DNA from 2 places in the Sphingomonas sp. 3-13AW genome. Region 1 is predicted to be linked to the other one. Evidence: riboswitches for the same ligand, from Rfam matches in the RefSeq annotation. Region 1 holds a riboswitch; the other holds the start of a gene.
The links. Region 1 has a riboswitch for glycine ahead of gcvT (glycine cleavage system aminomethyltransferase GcvT). Riboswitches for the same ligand answer to the same signal wherever they lie in the genome.

Region 1 (7,883 bases):
TAGACGGGGCCACTTACGAAACCGTAACCGTGGCCCATGGCAGCCCACGCCCTGTATCGCCGTGCAATCCCGTCCGCGGCGCGGATTACCCGATGGATTGCGCCCGATGGGTGGGAGCACCGGCGGTTCGACTGGCCCGCGACCGGAGGTGAGGGCTACCGTGGCGCGATGCTGTTCCAGGTGGGGCGCGGCGACGTCTTCGAAAAATACCTCGAGAGCTTCGCGCATTGGCGCGCGTGCGGCTGGTCGATCACCAGCTTCGACTGGCGCGGGCAGGGCGGATCGGGGCGACTGACCGAGGACCCGCGTTGCGGGCATATCGATTCGTTCGACACCTACGTCGCGGATCTCGCCGACTTTGCCGCAGCTTGGCGCGAGGAGAGCTACGGCCCGCATGTGCTCGTCGGCCACTCGATGGGCGGGCATCTGGTGCTGCGCGCGCTGGTCGAGGGCCGGGTCGAGGCAGACGCTGCCGTGCTGGTTGCCCCCATGCTGGGCCTGAAGTCGCCGGTCGGGCCACGTCTCGGCGAGCGCGCGGCGCGGCTGCTCGCCGGCCGCGGTTTCGCGCGGCGGCGGGCGTGGGGCCGGAACGAGCGCCCGTTCACCCGCGCTGCCCGTCAGACGCTGCTCACCTCCGATCGCGAACGCTATGAGGATGAGCTGTGGTGGATCGAGGCGAATCCGACGAATGTCGCGGGACCGCCCAGCTGGGGATGGCTTGCGGAGGCGTTTCGGTCCGCACGTGGGGTTGCGGCGAACCCCGCGCTCGCGACGCTCGACGTGCCGATGCTGTTGCTGGTTGCCGAGAAGGACGCGCTGGTCGACCCCGCCGCCGCGATTACAGTGGCCGAGCGGCTCCCGCGCGCGGTGCTGGTTCGCTTCGGCCCGGAGGCACGCCACGAACTCCTGCGCGAAACCGACGCGATCCGGGATCGTGCGATCCAGGAGATCGATCGCTTCCTCCAGGATGCGCTGGTCGCGGCATGAGCCGGCGCATCGCCATCGTGGGCGCGGGCATGGCCGGCGCAAGCCTTGCCGCGTTGATCGCAGGGCAGGACGCTGTGGTGCTGCTGGAGGCGGAGGCGCATCCCGGCTTCCACGCCACCGGCCGCTCGGCGGCCTTCTGGTCCGAGACCTATGGCGGACCGGGCGTGCAGCCTCTCACCAGCGCATCCGGCCCGTTCCTGAAGGATCCCGGCCCCGAGTTCGGGAACATGTCCTTCCTGTCGAAGCGCGGCGAGTTGATGATTGCGCCCGCGACGGACGCGACGTCGCTCGAGGCCTTCGCCGCGCGATTCGAAGGATCGGGCATCGCAATGCGGCGCGAAGACGCGGCCTTGCGCGTGCCCGGCCTGAAGGGTGCGTGGCAGGGATTGTGGATGCCGAGCTGCGCGGACATCGACGTCGCGCGGCTGCACGGTGCGTTTCTCACACGCGCGCGGCGGCTGGGCGCGGTTCTTCGCTGCGATTCGGCACTGCTGAAAGCGCGTCGGTCGGGCGGGGCGTGGCAGCTGCGGCTCGCCGATGGCGAGACCCTGACCGTCGACGTCCTGGTCAATGCCGCGGGGGCCTGGGCCGATCGGGTGGCCCAACTTGCCGGAGCCGAGCCGGTGGGGATCCAGCCCTATCGCCGGACCATGGTGCAACTGCGCGTCGATCCGCCTGCACCCGCAGGCTTGCCCGTCGTGATGGATGCTGCAGGCGGATTCTATTTCAAGCCGGAGCCGGGCGGGCGGGTGTGGCTGACGCCGCATGACGAGACGGCCGTCGAGGCCGGGGATGTCGCCGCGGAGGAAATCGACGTCGCGCTGGCGATCGACCGCATGCAGCGCGTCGTCGACTGGCGGGTCGAGGCGGTCGAGCGCCGCTGGGCCGGCCTGCGCAGCTTCGCGCCCGACCGGCTTCCGGTCTATGGCTGGGACCCAAGGATCGAGGGGCTGTTCTGGTGCGCCGGCCAGGGCGGGTTCGGCATCCAGACCGCGCCCGCCGGCGCCGCCCTCTGCGCGGCGCTGCTGAATCGAGGTCAGATGCCGCGCGGAGTCGATGCGGACTTATACCGGCCCGGCCGGTTCTGACCCTCAGGCTGCGGCGGTGGTCCGGCCCGCCGCCATCGCCGCGTCGCTCGCCAGCTTGTCGGCGCGCTCGTTCTCGGGGTGGCCGGCATGGCCCTTGACCCAGACCCATTTGATCTGGTGCGGCTTGGCCGCGGCGAGCAGCGCCTGCCACAGTTCGGCATTCTTCACCGGCTTGCGGTCCGCGGTCTTCCAGCCGTTCTTCTGCCAGCCGTGGATCCACTTGGTCAGGCCATCCATGACGTAGCGGCTGTCGGTCGACAGCGTCACCTGACAGGGTCGGGTGAGGGCGTTCAGCCCCTCGATCGCGGCCATCAACTCCATGCGGTTGTTGGTGGTGTGCGCTTCTCCGCCCGAAAGTTCGCGCTCGTGCGCGCCGGAACGGATCACCACGCCCCAGCCGCCGCGGCCCGGATTGCCCTTGCACGCGCCGTCGGTGAAGATTTCGACGGAGGTCAGATCGGTCATGAAAAGGCGTTCCTGTTATTCTCGTACCAGTCGAGCCGCCGCAGATAGGCGAGCGGATCCTTGCGCGTCACCAGCGCATCGGCAGGCGTGTTGATCCAGTCCCAGGCGCGCGTCAGCAGGAAGCGCAGGCAGGCACCTTCGGCAAGGACGGGCAGCGCCGCGCGCTCTGCGCTCGAAAGACCGAAGCCGGCGGCATAGCCCTCCAGCAGGGCGCGCCCCACCGCCGGGGCGAGCGAAACGCCGTTCCCGTCAAAGCTCCAAGCGGAGTGCATCACGGCAAGATCGTAGGCGCGCACGTCCGTGCAGGCGAAGTAGAAGTCGATGAGGCCGGTGACTTCGTCGCCCAGCATCAGGACATTGTCGGGAAACAGATCCGCGTGGATGGCGCCGGTGGGTAGCTGCCCTGGCCAGGCGGCGAGCACCCGGTCCAGCGCGCCTCCCACCCGATCGCGCAGGCCCGCCTGGATGCTGTCGAGCCCGGGCGCGCACTGCTCGAACAGATGCGGCCAGGCTTCCACGCCCATGGAATTCGTACGTGTCAGGGCGAAGTCAGTAAGTGCGGCATGCATCTGCGCCATCGCAGCACCTCCGGCTCGGGCCTGGGTCGGTGTCGGCTGGCTGAGCGATACGCCGGACAGGAACTCGATCAGGCAGGCCGGACGGCCTTCCAGTGTCTGGATGACGGTGCCGCTGCGATCGGGAAGTGCGCGGGGCACCGGGCTGCCGGCGTCGGCGAGCTTGTCGATCATCGCGAAGAAGAAGGGCAGGTCGCCCGCATCCACCCGCTTTTCATAGAGCGTCAGGATGAACCGCCCGCGGGTCGTGTCGACGAGATAGTTCGAATTCTCGACCCCTTCGGCGATCCCCTTGGCCGAAACCAGGGCCCCCACGTCATAGCGGGCTAGGAAGGCGCTAAGCGCCTCCGCCGAAACCTGCGTGTAGACGGCCATGAGCTCAGGCGGCGGCTTCGAGGCCGCGGGGCAGCTTGAAGGTCAGGGTCTCGCGCGTCATCTCGACCTCGCGCTCGCGAATGTCGAAACGCTCGGCAAGCCGGCCGACGACTTCGCGCACCAGCATCTCGGGCGCGGAGGCGCCGGCAGTGAGCCCCAGCGTGCGGACACCTTCGAGCCACGCGAAATCGACTTCGGCGCCGCGCTGGATCAGGTGCGCGGGCGTGCCTTCACGCTCGGCGACTTCGACCAGGCGCAGCGAGTTGGACGAGTTCGGCGCGCCGATCACCAGGACAAGGTCGCACGAGGAGGCGATCGCCTTCACGGCCGCCTGGCGGTTGGAGGTCGCGTAGCAGATGTCGTCCGCCTTGGGCGCGACGATGGCCGGGAAGCGGCGCTGGAGCGTCGCCATGATATCGGCGGTGTCGTCGACCGACAGGGTGGTTTGCGTGAGGAACGCGAGGTTGGCCGGGTCGATCGGCATGATCGCCTCGGCATCCTCGACCGTCTCGATCAGCGTCATCTGACCCTGCGGCACTTGGCCGAAGGTGCCGATCACTTCCGGGTGGCCGGCGTGGCCGACGAACAGGATGTGATGACCGGTGGTCACCAGCCGTTCCGCCTGACGGTGCACCTTCGAGACAAGCGGGCAGGTGGCGTCGAGATATTCGAGACCGCGGTCCTCTGCCTCGGCAGGGACGGACTTGGGCACGCCATGGGCGGAAAACACCACCGGCACCCCGGGGGGAACTTCCTCCAGCTCCTCGACGAACACTGCGCCCTTCGCGCGCAGGCTGTCGACGACGAACTTGTTGTGCACGATTTCGTGGCGGACATAGACGGGCGCGCCGTGCTTTTCGATCGCGAGCTCGACGATGCGGATCGCACGGTCGACGCCGGCACAGAAGCCGCGGGGGGCCGCGATCAGCAGATCGAGGACAGGCTTGGCGGTTGCCGCCAGGACAGGGTCGGTCATCACTCCCGGGCATCTACGCGATTGCTTGCGCGCTTGAAAGGCGCTTCCTATGCTGGCGACGGTCCGGGTCGGCGCTTGAGCGGCGGCCCGTTCGTCGTGAAAGGTGTACCTCCCTGTGATCGTCCGAACGCTCGCTGTTTCCGCTGTCGCGCTCCTCGCCCTCGCGGGGTGCAGCCGTAAAGGCGAGATCGACGTGACCCGTGGCGTCGGCATCACGACCGTGCGCTCCGCCTGCCCGGCAACGGGCATTCCCGCCGGAACTGGCGACATCACGCTGTTCGACCCCGCCGGCAGCCAGCTGGCGAGCGCAATCGACGTGACCGCCACGATTACCAACGTGCGCGCCACCTGCAACGAGTCGGGCGACGACATCGTCTCAACCGTAACCTTCGACATCCTGGCGCGCCGCACCCGTACCGACGGTGCCCGGCAGGTCCAGCTTCCGTACTTCCTGACGGTCGTTCGCGGCGGAACGCAGGTGGTGGCAAAGCGCATCAACCAGGCGACGCTGGACTTCGCACCGGGCGAGGCCCGCGCGCAGGCGCAGGGCAGCGCGACCGCCGTGGTCCAGCGCTCCGCAGCGACGCTGCCGGCGGACATTCGCGAGCAGATCGTGCGGCCGCGCAAGGCGGGCGCGCAGGATGCGGCAGTCGACCCGCTGTCGACCCCGGAAGTGCGCCAGGCGGTGCTCAACGCCTCGTTCGAGGCGCTGGTCGGCTTCCAGCTGACGCGGGACCAGCTGCGCTACAACGTCACGCGCTGATTTAGACGGGGCCGTGCGTGGCCGATTGACTCGGCCACGCGTGCAAGCCACAGCAAGTACGTCGATGGTCGGGAACGGCCATGAGCACGCGCGGGAGAGCGCCGCAGGCCTTCGAGGCCGCATGCGGCCGCCGAAGGAGCAACCGCCCCGGAATCTCTCAGGCAAACGGGACCGCGCGCGTCAACGACACTCTGGAAAGCGCGTCGGCATGACTGGCGCCACCGAAGGGGTAAGCACGGCAACCGCGTGCGAAAGCTCTCAGGTTCCGTGACAGAGGGGGCGGCGATGCAGCGGGGAGGCCCGCGTCTTCGTCGTGCCCGACCTGCCGGAGACTGCGCAATGAGCGACCTCGTACCCAATCACGACGCGCACTCGGACGATGCCGAGGTGCTGCCGCCTTCCCTGCTACCGCTCGACGCGTGGCATCGTGCCCACGGCGGCCGGATGGTGCCGTTCGCCGGCTATGAGATGCCGGTGCAGTACGAGGGCATCATGGCGGAGCATCTTTGGACTCGCCAGCACGCCGGCCTCTTCGATGTCAGCCACATGGGCCAGCTCCTTTTCACCGGTGAAGGCGTGACCCAGGCGCTTGAGGCATTGCTGCCGGGCGACCTGCAGGTGCTCGCGCCCAACCGTATGCGCTATTCGTTGCTGCTCGCGGAGAACGGCGGCATCCTCGACGACCTGATGGTAACGCGCTTGCCGGAATCGCATCCGTTCGGCGAGGCGGGTGAGCCGGCTCCGGCGGGCGAAGCCTTTTACATGGTCGTGAACGGCGCCACCAAATACGAGGACCTAGGCCATCTGCGCGAGGCGCTGGCCGACTCGATCACCATCAACCATCTGGAAGACCGCGCGCTGCTGGCGCTGCAAGGACCGGAAGCGGTCGCGACGCTCACGCGCCTCATCCCGGGCGTGGATGCGCTGCGCTTCATGACGGCCGGTGCGTTCGAATGGCAGGGCCACGCCTTGTGGATCAGCCGCTCCGGCTACACCGGCGAGGACGGCTGCGAGATTTCGCTGCCGGCCGAGGCTGCCGAGGCGTTCGCCGATGCGCTGACTGCCGAGCCGGGCGTCAAGCCGATCGGCCTGGGTGCGCGCGACTCGCTGCGCCTGGAGGCGGGGCTGCCGCTGTACGGCCACGACCTGGACGAAGAGACCACGCCCGTGACCGCCGACCTGGGCTTCGCGCTTTCGAAGCGCCGCCGCGAGGAGGGGGGCTTCCCCGGTGCCGAGCGCATCCTGGCAGAGCGGGCCGAGGGGCCGAAGATGAAGCGCGTCGGCCTGCGGGTCGATGGACGCCAGCCGGTGCGCGAGGGTGCGACCGTGGTCGACGGATCCGGCAAGGCGATCGGCCGTGTGACCTCCGGCGGCTTCGCCCCGAGCGTCGGTGCGCCGATCGCCATGGCCTATGTGCCGGCCGCGCTTGCGGTGCCCGGCACCGATGTCACCCTGTCCCAGCGCGGCAAGGCGCACAGCGCCGAAGTCGTGCCCATGCCGTTCATTGCCCACAACTACGTCCGCTAAGGAGCGCCCTCGATGAGCCGTTTTTTCACCGAAGACCATGAGTGGATCGAAGTCGACGGCGACGTCGCAACGGTCGGCATCACCGAATATGCCCAGAGCCAGCTGGGCGACATCGTGTTCGTCGAAGTTCCCGAGGAAGGCCGTGAGCTGACCAAGGGTGACGAGGCGGCGGTCGTTGAGTCGGTCAAGGCCGCGTCCGACGTATACACGCCGGCCTCAGGCACCGTCCTTGAGGGCAACGCCGATCTTGAGGACAGCCCCGCGCTCGTCAACGAGGATCCGGAAGGCGACGGCTGGTTCTTCCGCCTGACGCTGTCCGATCCGTCGGAGCTCGAAGGGCTGATGGACTCGACCAAGTACGCGGCTTTCATCGCCAAGCTCTAACCCAACGTCCTGCCAGCCCAAGGCTGGCATCTCGGGCCGCGGGCGCTTCCCCTGGGGACGCGCTCGCGGCGTGAGGCTCCGGCGGTGGCCGGGGATGACCTCCCGAAGGAATGCCATGCGCTACCTGCCTTTGACTCAGCCCGACCGCGAAGCGATGCTCGCCGCGGTTGGCGCGCCCTCCGTCGATGCGCTGTTCGCTGATGTGCCCGAGGGCGCTCGGCTCGACGGCCCCGTGCCGGGCCTCCCCAACCACGCGAGCGAGCTCGCCGTGGAACGCCACCTCACCAAGCTCGCCGCCAAGAACCTGGCAGCGGGGGCGGCGCCGTTCTTCCTGGGCTGTGGCGCCTACCGCCATCATGTCCCGGCAAGCGTCGACCATCTGATCCAGCGTGGCGAGTATCTCACCGCCTACACGCCCTATCAGCCGGAAATCGCGCAGGGCACGCTGCAGATGCTGTTCGAGTTCCAGACGCAGGTAGCGACGCTGCTCGGCTGCGACGTCGCGAACGCGTCGATGTACGACGGCTCGACCGCCTGCTGGGAAGCGATCACCATGGCGCGCCGGGTCACTCGCCGCGGCAAGGCGATCCTCTCGTCGGGGCTCCACCCGCACTATGTCTCGGTCGCGCAGACCATGGCGAAGTTCACCGGCGACGTGCTGGAATCGTCCGCGCCCACGCTGACCGCGGAAACCGACAGCGACGCGCTGATCGCGGCGATCGATGGCGATACGTCCTGCGTGG
Region 2 (7,883 bases), on a different contig from region 1:
ACCCGGCCGAAACCCGGGCTTACCAGCTTCTCCGCCCGCTCGCTGGCCGGAAGCGGCGATGCGTTGGGCGTGAGTGGAAAGCGCGTATCGGGCTGGTCGTTCATGATGTGCTCCGCAAGCGGACGGCGCGGTGCCGTTCCGGCTTGCCGGGGCCTAAGCCCACTGGCAGAACAGGTCAACATGACTGTCCCAAGCCACGCTGCCACGGCGCAGTTCCTCCGCGAGACGGAGATCCGGCGCGGATTCGAATTGCTCTACTTCGGGCACGCCAACCTGTGGCGCGTGACCGACGCGGAGCTGGAGGCGCACAAGCTGGGACGCGCCCATTACCGCGCGCTCTATTTCATCGCGCGCAAGCCGAGCCTGTCGGTCAGCGAGCTGCTGCGCCTGCTGGCAGTCACCAAGCAATCGCTCGGGCGCGTGCTGGGCGACCTTTCCGAGCGCAAGCTGGTGGAGAGCCGCAGCGACGATCGCGATGCCCGCAAGCGGCTGCTCCGGCTGACGCCGGAGGGGGCTGCCCTGGAAGCCCGCCTGTATCAGCTGGTCCGCGAGCGGCTCGCCCGGGCCTATCAGGCAGCCGGCCCGGAGGCGGTCGCCGGCTTCTGGACCGTGCTCGAAAGCCTGATCCCAGACAGCGACCGCACCATGATCCGGGCGCTGGGCGACCGCTGATCAGCCGCGCGCGGCGGCCGCCATCTCCGCGTTGCGCCGGGCCGATGCCGCCAGCGTCTCAACCAGCAGGCGGCGGAGCGCATCCTCCCGATCCAGCACGTTCAGCCCCTCGCGCGTGGAGCCCCCCGGGCTCGCGACACGATCCGCCAGCGTCGCGGGGTCGACATCCGCACCGCTGGCCAAGGCGCCCGCGCCTTCCACCGTCGCAATTGCCAGGCGACGTGCCTGTTCCTCGGGCAGGCCGAGCGCCGCGCCGGCCGCGCCCATCGCATCGATGAACCGGAACACGAACCCCGGCCCGCATCCCGACAGCGCGGTGACGGCGTCGAAGAGCCGCTCTTCCGCGATCCATTCGACCAGCCCCAACGGGGCCATCAGCGCCGTCGCCGCATCGCGCAGCGCCGCGTCCTGGCTGTCGCTATGGAGCGCCACCACGCCCTTCCCGATCGATACCGGCAGGTTCGGCATCGCGCGGACGATCGCGTCGGCCTGAAACCGCGCCGCAAGGGCCGAATTCTCGACCCCGGCCAGGATCGAGAGCAGCAGCCTGGGTCGCAGCTGCGCGACCGCGGTCGCGGCCACCACGTCGATCTGCTGCGGCTTCATGCCCAGCATCACCGTCGCCGGTGCGGGTGCGTCGGCCGGCACCTCGGTCACGACCCGGATACCGTCGATCGAAAGCGTGCCGCTGCGGTTGATCACCGTGACGTTCGGCGCGGCGACGGTTCCCGCCTCCAGCCAGCGGCGCAGCATCGCGCCCGCCATGTTCCCGCAACCGACCAGCCACAACGGCCCCGGCAGGGGCGTCATGCCTCGCCCCGCGTCTCGATCATCGACGCGGCAATCGCCTCGCGCGGGGTCTTTCCACCCCACAGCACGAACTGGAACACCGGGTAGAAGCGCTCGCACTCGTCGATCGCGGAGTCGACCAGCACCTCTGCCTGCTCCAGCGAGAGGCCGGTTTCCTCGACGTCGATCATCGCGGCGTGGCGGAACAACAGGATGCCGCTCGACGACCAGAGCTCGAAATGGCCGATCCAGAGCTGCTCGTTGATGAGGCCGATGGTCTCGTAGATGGCATTGCGCCGGTCGTCCGCGACGCGCACGTCTGGAAAGGCCAGGAACTGAAGCACCCCGTCCTCGGCGCGCCAGATCGCGCGCAGCTCGAACTCGGTCCAGCTTCCCTTGACCTTCGCAACGATCTCGTCCTCGTCGCGCTGGTGCGACCAGCCGTGTGCGGCGAAGTAGCGCTCCAGCATGTCGATCGGAGCGGCAGCGTCGCGATCATCCTCGGCTTCGTCGAGCATCAGGTCCTTTCCCGGTGGGCGGTCATCATGGTTCAGAAATGCCAATCGGCGCGCGCCGACACAAGGTCGACGCACGCCGCTGGTCCAGAAAGCTGGGGAAAAGTCGTTAGCCGATGCTGTCGCCGGCAAGCGGCTCTGCTGCCGGCGGCGTGCTCGTCCCCGGGGTCGCGAGCCGCGCCTCCAGTGCTTCGACCCGTGCCTTCAGCGCATCCGCCTCGTCGCGTGCCGCGACTGCCATCGCCTTTGCGACCTCGAACTCGTCACGGCTGACGAAGTCGAGTCCGCCCACCAGCTCACGGATCCGCTCGCGCGCGGCGCTCTCACCCTCGCGTGCCATCCCGGCCAGCGTGCCGGCCGCACCGTTCACGAACTTGGCAAAATCGTCGAAGATCCGGTTTTCGGATTGCATGTATCAGGTCCTTCCCGCGTCTAGAGTGCCATTTGGGCAGACGAGGTCGCGGGCACAAGGGTTTCGGCATCCGGGTTGCGGCGATCGATCTCCCAGGTGAGCGCCGTCGCAAGCAGCAACCAGGCGATATAGGGGGCAAACAGCATCGCCGCGCGCGGCCGCACCCGGGCGAACAGCCAGGTGGTCAGCAGCACGGCCGCAAACAGCACCAGGACCAGGACCAGCGCTGCGGACACCTTGTGGCCGGCGAAGAACAGGGGGTTCCAGACCAGGTTGAGCACGAGCTGGATCAGGAAAGCGGCAATCGCCACCCCGCGCCCCGCCGCTCCGCGCGCGTCCAGTATCATCGCAAGGGCAATGCCCTGCAGCAGGTAGATCAACGTCCAGGCGACCGGAAATGCCCAGTCGGGCGGCGTGAACCAGGGCTTGTCGAGCGCGACGTACCAGGCGTTGTCCGACCCGGCGGGAACAAGGCTTCCCACCGCGATCCCCAGCAACAGCACGAACGGCACCGTCACGATCGCCCAGCGCAGGAAGCCCGCGCGCAACTGCGCCCTGGATGCGATCTCGTTCACCCGCTCAATCCTGTCCTTGCCCTGGGCGCCGTGTCTGCGGTGCGGGCGGGCGCATTGCAAGCATCCGCCGGGGCGCCGCGATTGTCCCTATTCGGGACCTGCCGCTTCGCCGGGGGCATGGGCGGCGATGAGGAATTCGACATTTCCCTCTGGCCCGGTGATGGGGCTGGGCGTCACCCCCTCGACCCGCCAGCCGCGCCCGGTCAGCCAGTCCGCCACCTCCTGGCATACGCGCGCATGGACCTCGGGATCGCGCACGACCCCGCCCTTACCGACCTCTGCACGTCCTGCCTCGAACTGCGGCTTCACCAGCGCGAGCAGCCGGGCGCCCGCCCGCGCAAAGCCGAGCGGCACGTCCAGCACCTTGGACAGCGCGATGAAGCTGGCGTCACACACGATCAGGTCGACCGGCTCGGGGATGTGGTCAGGCGTGAGCAGCCGGGCGCTGGTCTGTTCATGGACGATCACCCGCGGATCCTGCCGCAGCTTCCAGGCGAGCTGGTTGGTGCCACTGTCCACCGCATAGACCCGGGCAGCGCCGCGCGTCAGCAGCACGTCGGTAAAGCCTCCGGTCGAGGAACCGACGTCGATCGCCACCGAACCCTCGACCGTCCAGCCGAAATGGTCGAGGCCGTGCGCCAGTTTGATGCCGCCGCGCGAAACCCAGGGATGGTCGCGTCCGCGGACATCCAGCGCGGCATCGTCCGCCACCTGCTGTCCCGGCTTCTCGATCTTGCGGTCCCCGATGAACACCAGGCCGGCCATCACCAGCGCCTGCGCGCGGGTACGGCTTTCAGCGAGGCCACGGTCGACAAGCAGCTGGTCGGCACGGATCTTTGGCATCGCCGGCGCATGGACCGGAATGCCCACGGCAGCAAGCCGGTCAGCAGGCGACGACGTTCACCGCCAGCCCACCCAGGCTCGTCTCCTTATATTCGGATCGCATGTGGTCACCGGTCTGGCGCATCGTCTCGATCACGGCGTCCAGCGGGACGATATGGCTGCCGTCGCCGTGCAGGGCCAGGTGGGCAGCGTTGACAGCCTTTACCGCGCCCATCGTGTTGCGCTCGATGCAGGGCACCTGCACCAGCCCGCCGATCGGGTCGCAGGTGAGGCCAAGATTATGCTCCATGCCGATCTCGGCGGCATTCTCGATCTGCTGGTTCGTGCCGCCGAGCACCGCCGCCAGCCCTGCCGCCGCCATCGAACAGGCGACGCCGACTTCGCCCTGGCACCCCATTTCGGCCGCCGAGATGGAGGCGCGCTTCTTGTAGAGAAAGCCGATCCCCGCCGCGGTCGCGAGCAGCGTGCGGGATCCCTCCAGCGTCGCCCCTTCCACGAACTCTTCATAATAGCGCAGCACCGCCGGGATCACCCCGGCCGCCCCGTTGGTGGGAGCGGTCACGACGCGGCCGCCGGCCGCATTCTCCTCGTTCACGGCCAGCGCCCACAGGCTGATCCACTCCATCACCGACGCAGGCGCGGCGCGATCGCTGCGCGCGGAAAGCGTGGCATGCAGCGCCTTCGCCCGGCGGCGCACGTTTAGGCCGCCTGGCAGGATGCCTTCGGTCGCGCAGCCGCGGTCGATCGACGCGATCATCGCCGCGCGCACCGCATCCAGGAACGCGTCGGTCTCCGCCTCGCTGCGCCACGCGCACTCGTTGCGGCGGACGATCTCGCCGATCGAGAGGCCCGTCTCCTCGCCGACCTCGAGGAGTTCGGCGCCCGAAGCAAAAGGGTGTGCGACGATGGCATTGGCGATCTTCAGGGTGCCGCCCTCTTCCAGCACGACACCCCCGCCGATCGAGAAATAGGTGCGGGTGAACTCGCGACCTTCGCCGTCCCAGGCCGTGAAGCGCACCGCATTGGGGTGGCCGGGCAGGAATTCATGCGAAAAGACGATGTCGTCCGGGCGAAACGGCACCGACAGGCGCCCTCCCAGCAGCAGCTGCTGGTCCTCGCGTACTCCTTGCAGGATCCCCGTAATCGCTTCGGGATCGATCGTGTCGGGAAGATGGCCCGCCAGTCCCAGCACCACCGCGCTGTCCGTGGCATGGCCGCGCCCCGTCAACGAGAGCGAGCCGAACAATTCGCAGCGGACCCCGACCGGGTCCAGCGCCTCCAGCGCCGCCTCTGCAAAGGCGTGGGCCGCCCGCATCGGGCCGACGGTGTGGGAACTCGACGGGCCGATGCCGATCGTGAACAATTCGGTGACACTGATGGCGCGGCGCACATCGGTACGGGGGTCGAGTAGGGTCGCGTCGGGCATGATGAACTCCCCGCCTTCCGGCGGTTCCATGCCCCTTCTGTCCTTCCTGCCTGAGATTGTTATCCCGTCGGCGGACGCGCGCGCGCCACTCTCCAGATGTTGATGACGACCGGTCCTTCTGCCTGAAAGTTTCCGGGGCGGTTGCTCCTTCGGCGCCGGGCTGGAAGTCCGGTCTCTCCCATGTCGTCCCTGCAAGCTTCCGGCCGCAGCCCCCGGGTGTCAAGCGGGATCGGCTTTACTTCACCACGATCGGGATGCCGGCGACGGTCATGTGGACGCGGTCCACCGCGGCCGCGACCCGCTGGTTGATGGTGCCCGCCAGGTCGCGAAACTGCCGCGCCAGCGCATTGTCGGGCACGATGCCCAGCCCGACTTCGTTGGCGACCAGCAGCACGCGCGCACGTGCCACGCCGATCGCCGCGAGCAGCGCCGCCAGATGCGCCTCGGCATCCTCCTCGCCCAGCAACAGGTTGGACGCCCACAGCGTCAGGCAGTCCACCAGAAGCACCGTGTTGTCGCCGTCCCCCTCGCGGATCGCATCCGCAAGGTCGATCGGCGCCTCCAGTGTAGTCCAGCGGTTGTCGCGATCGGCCTGATGCCGCCGGATACGGTCCGTCATCTCGGCGTCGAACGCCTGCCCTGTCGCGACGAACACCAGCCGCTCGCTTCCCGCCTCCGCCAGCTCTTGCGCATAGCGGCTCTTGCCGGATCTGGCGCCGCCCAGCACCAGCATCGTGCGGTCGGATACGGTCGTCATCGCGTTGCCCCTTGCCTGTTGCGCCGGCAATGCTGATGGAGGCCCGCACCCCCCAAGTCGAGGCTTCGCGTTGCGCGCATTCAAGTTCCACGGCGGTTGCCTCGAAGAGGCGGCACAATGCTTTCCGGAAGCGCCGCGGCCGTGGCTCGATCTCTCGACCGGGATCAACCCCCTCCCCTGGCAGGCCCCAGAGCTTCCTGCCTACGACCTGCGCGCCCTGCCCTCGGCGGCATCCACCGCAGCGCTCGAGGCCGCGGCGGCGGCCGCGATCGGCGCAGAGCGGCTGGCGATCACCGCCCTTCCCGGCACTGAACTGGGCCTCCGCCTCCTCGCCGGCATCGGCCTGCCCGCACCCTATCATTATGTCGCGCCCGGCTACCGCACCCATACAGAGGCCTTGCCCGGCCCGAACCCGGTTGCGCCAGATGCGCTGGATACAGTGACCGAAGGCACGCTGCTGCTCGCCAACCCGAACAATCCGGACGGGCGCCTCTTGGCACCGGAAGCGCTGCTATCTCTAGCGCGGAGCCTATCCTCCGCGAATGGCGTGCTGGTCGTGGACGAAGCCTTCGCCGACGCCACCCCCGGGGTGAGCGTGGTCCCCCACCTCTCGCCCGACGATCGCGTGCTGGTGTTCCGATCGTTCGGCAAGTTCTTCGGGCTCGCCGGCTTGCGGCTCGGCTTCGCCTGCGGTGCCCCGGATCTTGTCACGGCGCTGCGTCAAAGACTGGGCAGTTGGCCGGTCTCCGCCAGCGCCATCGCGATCGGAACCGCCGCCTATCGCGACGAAGCCTGGATCGCGGAAACACGCCACCGCCTCGCCAAGTGCCAGCAGGCGCTCGACACCGTGCTCAAAACGCATGGACTTTCACCGCGCGGGTCCTGCCCCCTGTTCCGGCTGGTCGAGACGCCCGATGCCGACGACCTCTTCCTCCGTCTCGCGCGCCACGGCATCCTGACCCGCCCCTTCGACTATGCACCCGATTGGCTGCGCATCGGCTTGCCCGCGGACGCCGCAGCGCTCGAACGGCTCGACCGGGCCTTGTCCGATCGCTGAGCCCGTCGCCCTGCTCGCGCTCGCGCTCGACGCTGCCGTCGGCTGGCCGGAGCGCCTCTACTCGCGGATCGGCCACCCCGTTGGCGGCTTCGCGCGGGTAATCGGCGCGTGCGAAGCCCGATGGAACCGCCCGGACCGCTCAGAACGCTTTCGCCATCTCGCCGGAATCGCAACGGTCGCGCTGGTGGTGGGGATAGCCGTCGCCGTCGCCGCGCTGGCCCAGTGGGTCGCCCAATACACGCTCGGCGCGTGGAGCTGGGTCGCGGTCGCGATGCTGGCCGCCCCCGCGCTTGCCCAGCGCAGCCTCGACGATCACGTCCGCCCGGTCGCAGCCGCGCTGGAAAACGGAGAATTGGCGGCCGCGCGATCGGCCGTCGGCCGCATCGTCGGGCGCGACACCGCCACTCTCGACGACACCGGCGTCGCCCGCGCCGGCATCGAGAGCCTGGCGGAAAGCTTCTGCGACGGCATCGCCGCGCCCCTGTTCTGGCTGCTGGTGCTCGGGCTCCCGGGCATATGGGCGTACAAGGCCATCAACACCGCCGACAGCCTGATCGGCCATCGGGAGCCGCGGTGGCGCGCGTTCGGCTGGGCATCCGCACGCATCGACGACCTCGCGAACCTCGCTCCCGCGCGCATCGGCGGGGTCATCCTCTGCATCGCCGGCGGCGGCGGATGGCGCACCATGTTCGCCGACGCGCGCAAGCACGCATCCCCCAACGCCGGCTGGACCGAGGCGGCGATGGCGGGCGCCTTGCGCGTGGGGCTCGCCGGGCCGGTCGCCTATGACGGGGTGGTCGTGGCAAAGCCCTGGATCGGCGGCCGCTTCGCCGATCC

Region 2: linked by a shared signal. The riboswitch ahead of QP045_RS19705 (L-serine ammonia-lyase) and the one ahead of gcvT (glycine cleavage system aminomethyltransferase GcvT) in region 1 are both predicted to bind glycine.

The regions. Positions count from the first base shown of each region.
Region 1 covers NZ_JASNVZ010000010.1:128,746-136,628, forward strand. The annotation lists gene QP045_RS12560 (alpha/beta fold hydrolase) at 37-987, shown strand; gene QP045_RS12565 (NAD(P)/FAD-dependent oxidoreductase) at 984-2,075, shown strand; gene rnhA (ribonuclease HI) at 2,079-2,540, opposite strand; gene thrB (homoserine kinase) at 2,537-3,490, opposite strand; gene ispH (4-hydroxy-3-methylbut-2-enyl diphosphate reductase) at 3,495-4,466, opposite strand; gene QP045_RS12585 (hypothetical protein) at 4,582-5,229, shown strand; glycine riboswitch at 5,311-5,413, shown strand; gene gcvT (glycine cleavage system aminomethyltransferase GcvT) at 5,569-6,756, shown strand; gene gcvH (glycine cleavage system protein GcvH) at 6,769-7,140, shown strand; gene gcvPA (aminomethyl-transferring glycine dehydrogenase subunit GcvPA) at 7,256-7,883, shown strand, end outside.
Region 2 covers NZ_JASNVZ010000031.1:29,250-37,132, reverse strand. The annotation lists gene QP045_RS19740 (branched-chain amino acid aminotransferase) at 1-104, opposite strand, end outside; gene QP045_RS19735 (MarR family winged helix-turn-helix transcriptional regulator) at 181-672, shown strand; gene proC (pyrroline-5-carboxylate reductase) at 673-1,482, opposite strand; gene QP045_RS19725 (YbjN domain-containing protein) at 1,479-1,979, opposite strand; gene QP045_RS19720 (accessory factor UbiK family protein) at 2,086-2,388, opposite strand; gene QP045_RS19715 (TspO/MBR family protein) at 2,409-2,963, opposite strand; gene QP045_RS19710 (TlyA family RNA methyltransferase) at 3,051-3,806, opposite strand; gene QP045_RS19705 (L-serine ammonia-lyase) at 3,847-5,232, opposite strand; glycine riboswitch at 5,334-5,423, opposite strand; gene cobU (bifunctional adenosylcobinamide kinase/adenosylcobinamide-phosphate guanylyltransferase) at 5,468-5,989, opposite strand; gene QP045_RS19695 (aminotransferase class I/II-fold pyridoxal phosphate-dependent enzyme) at 6,060-7,046, shown strand; gene cbiB (adenosylcobinamide-phosphate synthase CbiB) at 6,964-7,883, shown strand, end outside.